DNA from 2 places in the Blastococcus carthaginiensis genome. Region 2 is predicted to be linked to the other one. Evidence: riboswitches for the same ligand, from Rfam matches in the RefSeq annotation. Region 2 holds a riboswitch; the other holds the start of a gene.
What was found. A riboswitch is a leader RNA that binds a small molecule or an ion and turns the genes downstream of it on or off. The one in region 2 is predicted to bind thiamine pyrophosphate.
Positions count from the first base shown of each region.

Region 1 (4,318 bases), on a different contig from region 2:
CCGCTACGGCTGGCAGTGGACCGAGCACGCCGACGAGCGCCGGGCGGACCTCGCCCGCCTGCAGTCCTGGCTCGCCGACGCCGACCCGCCCGCCACGCTGCACCGCCCGGCGCCCTGGGGGCCGGTGTCGGTCACGGGCACGCCGGTGCTGCTCACCCCGGCCGAGCGGGCGCAGTACGAGGCCGGGTGGTCGGAGTTCCGCGCGGAGATGCAGCTGGCCCGGCGCGGCCGGCAGACCGCCCGGGGTCGCGCGGCGCTGCTGCGGTTCCGGCAGAAGGCCGGGCTGATCCGCGTGCAGGCCACCGTCGACTGGATCAAGGCGCAGGTGGAAGCCGAGCGGCAGGTCGCGGTGTCGGTGGAGTTCGTGGAGACGGCGGCCGACCCGATCCGTGAGGCGCTGCTCGACGCCGGCATCCCGGTGGCGTCGATCTACGGCCGCGACCGCTTCGACGTCGAGGCCGAGCGGCTGCGCTTCCAGCGCGGGGACGCCGCGGTCTGCGTCTTCACCGTCACCGCGTCGATCAGCCTGCACGCCGGTGAGCTGCTGCCCGGCGGCTCCACGGCGTCGGAGATCCCGCGGGTGGGGCTGTTCCACCAGCCGCGCTTCTCCGGCATCCAGGCGCGGCAGGTCACCGGGCGCACCCACCGCGACGGGCGCTCCTCGCCGTGGCGGGTCGCCTTCGCCGCCGACACGGTGGAGGAGCAGGTGGCGCGGGTGATGGTCGAGCGGCTGGCCGTCAGCGGCTCCACCGCCGGGGCGGACACCTCCTCCCTGCAGGAGATCGCCGAGCTGCTCGACGCCGACTGGCTGCCCGCGGCCGCGCTCACCGAGGGCTGAGCCGGGGTCAGCGGCGGCGGAGGGCGCGGCCGTCCGGCAGCGTGCGCCCGGCCAGCAGCGCGACGAGCCGGCCGCTGTCCGTGCGGACGGCCTCGCCATCGCCCCGGGTCCAGCCGGCGTCGGTGGCCTCGAGGCGGACACCGGTCAGATCGAGGCCGAAGAGCCCGCCATCCGCTGCGGCGAGGTGATCGAGGACGGCGAGCACCCGCCAGGAGCTCGGCCGCCGGCAGGGTGGCGTCGCGGCCCGCCACCGTGTCCGAGACCAGGGTGAAGTCCCCACCCGCGGCAGCCAGCTCGGCGCCGAACTGCCCGGGGGTCAGCCGCGCCGGCATGGTCACGTGCGCCACCACGTGCCGGGCCCGCCAGCCCGCGCACAGCGATGCTCCGTCCCACGTCCCCGGCTCGGCGTCCAGCAGGTCGGCGAGGCCGCCGTACGTCCTCGCCACCCAGGCCCGAACCTCGTCCGGGTCCGCGTCGCCCGCTCCGGTCATCCCCATCCCCTCTCGTCGGCCGGTGGGCCACGGAGCCGACCGGTCCTCCCTGCACACGACCTCCAGGGGCGCCGGTCCCCGCGGGCAGTGCTCAGCCGAGCAGGGCCGGCAGGTCCAGCACCGCGGCGGGGACGAGCCACAGCGCCACCGACGTCCACCACCAGGGACGTGCCGGCAGCCGGGCCCAGCGCCGGGCGAGCATCGTCAGCGGCCCGGCGATGGCCGCGAAGAACAACCACAGCCCGGTGATGAACACGAAGTAGATCGAGATCCCGTCGTCCACCATGGTCGGGTCCACCGCTGCCCAGCCGGCCTCCATGGCCACCACCCACCCGGTCAGCCAGGTGTTGATGAGCGGGAAGCGGCACAGCCAGCCCAGCGCCAGCCCGAGGACCACGCACAGCGCCCAGCCGAGCAGGGTCGGCAGGCGGCGACGCACGCCCCCGGCGGGATCCGTTCCGGGAGCAGCGGTCATCGCGGCGTGGCCGGCTCGAGCCGGACGTGCGCCCCCGCACCGACGATCGTCATGCCGTCACCGTCCACGGCCACCGCGGTTCCGTCGGCCAGCCCGAACACCGGGTGCGCCAGGTCGCGAGCGGCCGCCCGCAACGCCTCCTCCGAGGCGTTCGGGAAGTACGGCGAACCCAGGTGCGGCAGCACCAGGAAGTCCACCAGGCCCAGGCCGACGGAGTCCTCCGGCTGCGGCTTCGCCGAGGCGCTCAGGCAGAGGTCCGGGCCCAGCACCATGCTCCCCGCGCTGATCCCGACGAGCAGCCGCGAGGCGAGCAGCCCGGGCAGCCGGTCGGCCAGCCCGGAACGCCGCAGCCACCGCAGCAGGTGCGTGGTGTCCCCACCGGTGAGCACCAGGACGTCGGCCGCCTCCAGCCGGGGCCCCCAGATGTCGGCCTCCAGCGCGGAGACGTCCACGATGTCGACCTCGGCGAACCCGGCGCGCTGCAGGTTCACGTAGTCGGCGATCAGCCAGCCCTTGTCGCCCGCGATGACGTTGGCCGCCGTGGGCACGACAGCGGCCCGGAGCCCGGACAGCGGGCGGCCGACCAGCTCCCCGGCGGCCGCCACGAGGGAGGGATCGCAGAGGCCGGCAGAGGTCAGCAGCAGCTTCACGCGGGGCAGAGCCAGTCGTCCGACGACGGCGCCTGGACGTCCTCCAGCGGCGGGAAGTGGGTGCGGAAGGCGAACGCCTCGGGCGTGGGGCCGTGCGCCCGCAGGTGGCGGATGCGGGCCTCGGCGTCGTCGGTCGTGGGCAGGGTGCCGGCAGGGACCCACCAGAGCGCCGTGGTGGCCTCCGCGGCGCGGTGGAAGCACTCCCGGCGCCGCCGCATGACCTGCACGTGCCGGCCGCCGAACACGTAGCCGGCCAGGGACTCGACGTCGCGCCAGACGGTGAGGTTCACGATCACGCCGTGGCTGCCCGCGGCGTCCCACCCGAAGGCCTGCACCGAGGTGGCGTTGCCGTCCTCGGTCTGCAGCCGCCAGACGAAGCCCGGTGCACGGTCGGCCTCGGCGTTGACCTCGTCGAGGGCGGCCATGAAGTCGGCCAGCACCGGGCTGCCCAGCGGCGCGAGCAGCCGGGAGACGTTGACCTGCGCGAGGTGGTCGGCCACGCGCCGGAACCTAGGGGATCCGCACCCGTGTAGGCCAGCGTCCCCCACCCGGCGGGACACCGGCCGCCTGCTGCGCTAGGTTCGGCCCCGTACGTGGCACGGGGTGTCCCGCCCGGGACTGAGATCACACCCGCCGAACCTGCTCCAGTTCGCACTGGCGAAGGGATGTCACCGGCATGTCCGATGCTGTGGAAGTCGTCGACCTGCGCGCTGCCCGCACGGCGCTGCGTGAGCACGCACCGCTCGTCCACTGCCTGACCAACACGGTCGTGCAGACGCTCACCGCCAACGCGCTGCTCGCGGTGGGCGCCGCCCCGGCGATGGTCGACGCACCGCAGGAGGCCGGCGACTTCGCCGCCATCGCCTCCGCCGTCCTGGTCAACGTCGGCACGGTCAACGCGCGCACCGCCGAGGCGATGCGGCTGGCCGCCCGATCGGCCGGGGCCGCCGGCACCCCGTGGGTGCTCGACCCGGTGGCCGTCGGCGGCCTGGCCTACCGGACGGCGCTGGCCGGCGAGCTGGTGGCGCTCGCGCCCGCCGTCGTCCGGGGCAACCCCTCCGAGATCATGGCGCTGACCGGGGCCGGCTCCGGTGGGCGCGGGGTGGACAGCACCGCGGGCGCCGATGACGCCGCCTCCGCCGCCGCGGGGCTCGCCGGGCGCACCGGGGGTGTGGTCGCCGTCAGCGGTGAGGTGGACCTGATCACCGACGGCGCGCGCACCGTCCGCGTCGGCGGCGGCTCACCGCTGCTCACCCGCACCACCGGCGCCGGGTGCGCGCTCGGGGCGCTGGTCGCCGCCTACGTCGCCGCAACCCGCGACCCCCTGACCGGTGCGGTGGCCGCGCACGCGCACGTCGCCCTCGCCGCGGAGCGGGCCGCGGCGACCGCCGCCGGACCCGGCACCTTCGCGGCGGCGTGGCTCGACGCCCTCGACGCCGTCGGCCCCGACGACCTCGCGGGCGCGGACGTGCGGAGCGCCTGATGCGCCCGTCGTTCGACCCGACGCTCTACCTGGTCACCGACACGCAGCTGTGCCGGCCGCGACCGGTGGCCGACGTCGTGCGGGCCGCGGTCGCCGGTGGCGTCACCGCCGTCCAGGTGCGCGACAAGGAGGCCTCCCGCCGGGAGCTGCTGGCGCTGACCCGCTCGGTCCAGGCCGCGCTCGCCGACCGGCCGGACGTGGCGGTGGTGGTGAACGACGCCCTGGACGTGGCTCTGCTGGCCGGCGCCTCGGGCGTGCACGTCGGGCAGGAGGACCTGCCGGTCGCCGAGGTGCGGGCGGCGCTCGGGCGCGACCGGCTGGTGGGCCTCTCCGTGGAGAGCACCGACGACCTCACCGCCGCGCTCCGCCTCCCGGACGGCA
Region 1 is NZ_JASNFN010000033.1:26,772-31,089, reverse strand. Features, by position in the region: gene QOZ88_RS19970 (DEAD/DEAH box helicase) at 1-838, shown strand, start outside; gene QOZ88_RS19965 (hypothetical protein) at 846-1,043, opposite strand; partial or broken gene QOZ88_RS23230 (maleylpyruvate isomerase N-terminal domain-containing protein) at 1,024-1,329, opposite strand; gene QOZ88_RS19960 (hypothetical protein) at 1,421-1,768, opposite strand; gene QOZ88_RS19955 (Type 1 glutamine amidotransferase-like domain-containing protein) at 1,801-2,454, opposite strand; gene QOZ88_RS19950 (DUF3291 domain-containing protein) at 2,451-2,954, opposite strand; TPP riboswitch at 3,044-3,137, shown strand; gene thiM (hydroxyethylthiazole kinase) at 3,131-3,937, shown strand; gene thiE (thiamine phosphate synthase) at 3,937-4,318, shown strand, end outside.
Region 1: it holds a riboswitch for thiamine pyrophosphate, as region 2 does, so the genes downstream of both, thiM (hydroxyethylthiazole kinase) here and QOZ88_RS22340 (ECF transporter S component) in region 2, are expected to answer to the same signal.

Region 2 (4,318 bases):
TGCGCCCGCACCCCGGGCAGCTCGGCGACGTCGTGCAGGTGCCAGACGACGAGCGGCTCGGCCGCGGGCGGGTACGCCGACGGCCAGATCGTGCCGGCCGCCTGCCTCGTCACGCCTCTGCTCTCCTCGGTTCCCGGCCCCGGAACACGAGGGCCTGACCGTTCGCTATCGGCCGGAGCGGGGACTGCTAAACCTGATGTCGCACAAGTCACACCCGGTCAGCCGACGAACACCGGGGACCAGTAGCCGGTCTGCACGCTCGCCGTCACCGCGAGCGCGCACACCGCGACCGCGGCGACGACGAACCAGACGTCGCGCCGGTGCAGCGCGGAGCCGCGCGCGTTGCTGCGGGGGACCCCGGAGTCGAAGCCGCGGGCGTCCATCGCCGTCGCCAGGCGGGAGCCGCGGCGGACCGCACCCACGAGCAGCGCGAAGCCGATGCCGGCCAGCAGCCGGACCCGTGCCACCGGGTTGCGCCCGGCCTCCACCCCGCGTGTGCGCCGGGCCAGGCGCAGGGCCTCGAACTCGGCGACGAGCAGCGGCGCCAGCCGGAGCGCGGCGAGCGCGCCGAAGGCGAACCGCGGCGAGAGCCGCCAGTGCACGGTGAGCGCATCGGCCAGGCGCACCGGGTCGGTGCTGGCGACCAGCAGCACGCCCGGCAGGGCCAGGCCCACCACGCGCAGCGCGAGGCCGGTGCCGGTGACCAGCGAGGCGTCCTCGGCCAGCCAGACGTTGACCAGCCCGACGCTGGCGGCGCCGAACAGCATCGGCCAGGTGCGCACCCACACGGCACGGGGGGAGGTGAGCCCGGCCGCGGGGAACAACGCGAGCTCGAACAGCACGACGACCGCCGGGGTGACCACGTCCAGGCTGGTGAGCAGGACGAGCGTGACGACGGCCATCGCGGTCAGCTGGGCCACCGGGTTGATGCGGGACAACGCGGTGTCGGGGGCGGGCCCGAGCGCGAGCGAGGCGGTCATCCCAGCGCCACCCGCGCGTCGGCGAGCGCGGCCACGAGGTCGGCATCGTGGGTGACCGCCGCGATCGCGCACCCCCGGGCCCGCTGCTCGGCGAGGAGCGCCACCACCTCGCGCCACGTGCCGGCGTCCTGGCCGAACGTGGGTTCGTCGAGCACCAGCACCCGCGGGGCGGTCGCCAGGGCGGTGGCCACGGAGAGCCGGCGCTGCTGCCCGCCGGAGAGGGTGTAGGGGTTGGCGTCGGCGAAGGCGGTCAGCCCGAGCCGCTCCAGCAGCTCCTCGGCGGTGCGCCGGGCCGCCTCGGCGTGCTCACCCGAGCGCAGCGGCCCCAGGGCCAGCTCGTCCCGCAGCCGGCCGGTCAGGAACTGCTGCTCCGGGTGCTGGAACACCGTGCCGATCCGGCTCACCAGCTCCCCGGCGCGCCAGCGGTGCGGTGCCGGCTCGTCCCGGCGCGTGCCCCCGGCGAGCTCGGCCGCGGCGGCCACCCGCCCGGTGGTGGGTGCCCGCAACCCGGCCAGCAGCAGCGCGAGCGTGGACTTCCCGGTGCCGTTGGGGCCGGTGACGGCGGTGACGCGGCCGGCGTGCAGCTGCAGGTCCGTGGGCGCCAGCGCCGGCTGCGCGGTGCCCCGGTAGGTGTAGCCGGCCGCCTCGGCGGCGAGGAGGACCGGTCCGTCCACCGCGGGCGGGAGCCGCAGCCCCGCCGTCCGCGGGACCGGTCGCCAGCCCGGGTCGTGGGCGACCAGGCCACCGGGGACCAGCTCCACCACCCGGTCGACCAGCGGCAGCCAGGGGGCGGCGTCGTGGTCGACGACGAGCACGGTGGCCGAGCGGTCGGCGGTGGCGCGGGCGACCGCGTCCCGGACGAGCGTCGCCCCGTCGGGGTCCAGCTGGGCGGTGGGCTCGTCGAGGAGCAGCAGCCCGGGCCGCCGGGCCAGCGCGCCGGCGAGCACCAGCCGCTGCTTCTCCCCGCCGGACAGCGCCTGCGTCGCCCGGTCGCGGCCGTACCGGAAACCGACGGCGGCCAGCGCCGCGTCGACCCGCGGCCAGATCTCCTCCGGTGGCAGGCCGGCGTTCTCCAGCCCGAAGGCGACGTCGTCGCCGGCGCGGGTCATGACCAGCTGGCTGTCGGGGTCCTGAGCCAGCAGGCCGAGCCGGTCGCGGGCGGCCCGCGGGTGCGCGCCGCCGGCGGTCAGCTCACCGGCGACCTCGGTGCCCTCGTCGTCCAGGATCCCGGCGAGCGCGGCCAGCAGCGTGGACTTGCCCGCCCCCGACGCGCCGGTGAGCAGCACCCGCTCCCCGGGCTCGACGACGAGGTCGACGCCGGTGAGCGCCCAGGCCCGCCGCGAGGCGTGCCGGACTCCCAGCCCGCGCGCGACGACCCGGGCAGGACCAGGTGTCCCGGACGCTCTGCCTCTGCTCCCAGGAGGAACCAGAGGCAGAGCGTCCCGGGTACCGCGCCTGGGCACCCGCAGGGTCAGACCCGCTCGCGACCCGCGGCGAAGGCGCCGAGCGCCCCCGTGCGGGCCAGCGCGCGCACCAGCAGCAGGCCGACGACCCCGGCCAGCACCACGCTGGAGAGCACGGTGAAGACGGTGTAGGGCACCTGGTAGGTCAGGAAGCCCAGCTCGCTGTAGTACAGCGAGTTGTCCAGGATCGCCGTCGACAGCCCGGCGGTGACGCCGGCCAGCACGGCGGTGCCCCAGCCGAAGCCGCGGTAGCGGGTGAGCAGGAAGCCGAGTTCGCCGCCGAGCCCCTGGACCAGGCCGTACACGACGATGATCCCGCCGTAGGGCGAGCCCATCAGCAGGCTCACCGCGGCGGCCAGCGTGGAGGCGAACGTGGCGGCGCCGGGCTTGCGCACCAGCAGCCCGGCGACGACGCCCGGCATCAGGTAGACGCCGTTGAGGACCGCCGACAGCGGCGGGAAGAAGTCCAGCGGCTCGGCGAGCACGCCGAAGACGAGGTTCCAGGCCCAGAAGACGACGCCGAAGGCGACGCCCAGGACGGCGGTGACGACGATGTCGACGGTGCGCCACCGGACGGCGGGGCGCTGCTGCCCGGTGTTCGCGGCGGACGACGGGCGGACGGCCGGTTCGGCCATGTCTTTCCTCCAGACTCCCTGCGCCGGCATGACCCGGATCAGGTTCGAGGGTCTGCGGTGTCCCGCACTCTCAGCGCCGAAGCGCTCCCCTGCTGTTGATGGTTTCTTCAGTTGTGCCACCGAGCGTAGACCAGCCCCGCCCTCAGCCGAGGAGCCCCAGCAGCAGGTGGGCGTTCAGGCCGATGATCAGGGCCGCGATGACGCTCCCGGCCACGGTGGTGGTCCGGCGGTTCACCCAGCCGCCCATCAGGTCGCGGCGGCTGGTCAGCCACAGCAGCGGCACCAGGGCGAACGGGATGCCGAAGGAGAGCACGACCTGCGACCACACCAGCGCGGTCGTCGGGTCCCCGCCCAGCACGAGCACGGCGAGGGCCGGGGCCAGGGTGATCAGCCGGCGGGTCAGCACCGGGATGTGCCGCTTGAGGAACCCGGCCATCACGACCTGCCCGGCGTGCGTGCCCACCGACGAGGAGGCGAAGCCGGAGGCCAGCAGCGCGAGGGCGAACGCGAGCGCGGCGCCGGTGCCGAGCTGGTCGCCGAGCCCGGCGTGCACGCCCTCGAGGCTTTCCACGCCGCTGTCGCCGGTGAACAGCTGCGCGGCGATGACCAGCATCGCGGCGTTGACCAGCCCGGCCAGGCCCATGGCCACGACGATGTCGATGCGCTGCGCCCGCAGGAGCCGGCCCCGGCCCTGCCGGGTGCGGCCGGCGGTGACGGCGTCGCCGTAGCGGCCGGGGGTGAGCGCGGAGTGCACGTAGATCACGTGCGGCATCACCGTGGCACCCAGGATCCCGGTGGCGAGCACGACGCTCTCGGCGCCGTCGAAGGAGGGCACCATGCCCCCGGCGAGCCCGCCCGGGTCGACGCCGGAGCCGAGGAGGGTGTAGCCGAACCCGATCCCGATGACCAGCAGCAGGCCGGCGATGACCCGCTCGAACGGGCGGTACCCGCGCGACTGCGCGGCCAGCAGGATGAAGGCGACGACGGCGGTGATGACGCCGCCGATCGGCAGCGGGACCCCGAACAGCAGGTACAGCGCCACCGCGCCACCGACGATCTCGGCCAGGTCGGTGGCGATGGCGACCGCCTCGGCCTGCAGCCACAGCCCCCGGGTGACCGGCGTGGGCAGGTTCTCGCGGCAGAGCGTGGCCAGGTCGCGGCCGGTGGCCAGCCCGAGCTTCGCGGTCAGCGACTGGATCAGCATCGCCATCAGGTTCGCCGCGACGATGACCCACAGCAG
Region 2 is NZ_JASNFN010000046.1:10,575-14,892, reverse strand. Features, by position in the region: gene QOZ88_RS22355 (ATP-binding protein) at 1-113, opposite strand, end outside; gene QOZ88_RS22350 (energy-coupling factor transporter transmembrane component T family protein) at 219-980, opposite strand; gene QOZ88_RS22345 (ABC transporter ATP-binding protein) at 977-2,341, opposite strand; gene QOZ88_RS22340 (ECF transporter S component) at 2,452-3,078, opposite strand; TPP riboswitch at 3,076-3,179, opposite strand; gene QOZ88_RS22335 (Nramp family divalent metal transporter) at 3,221-4,318, opposite strand, start outside.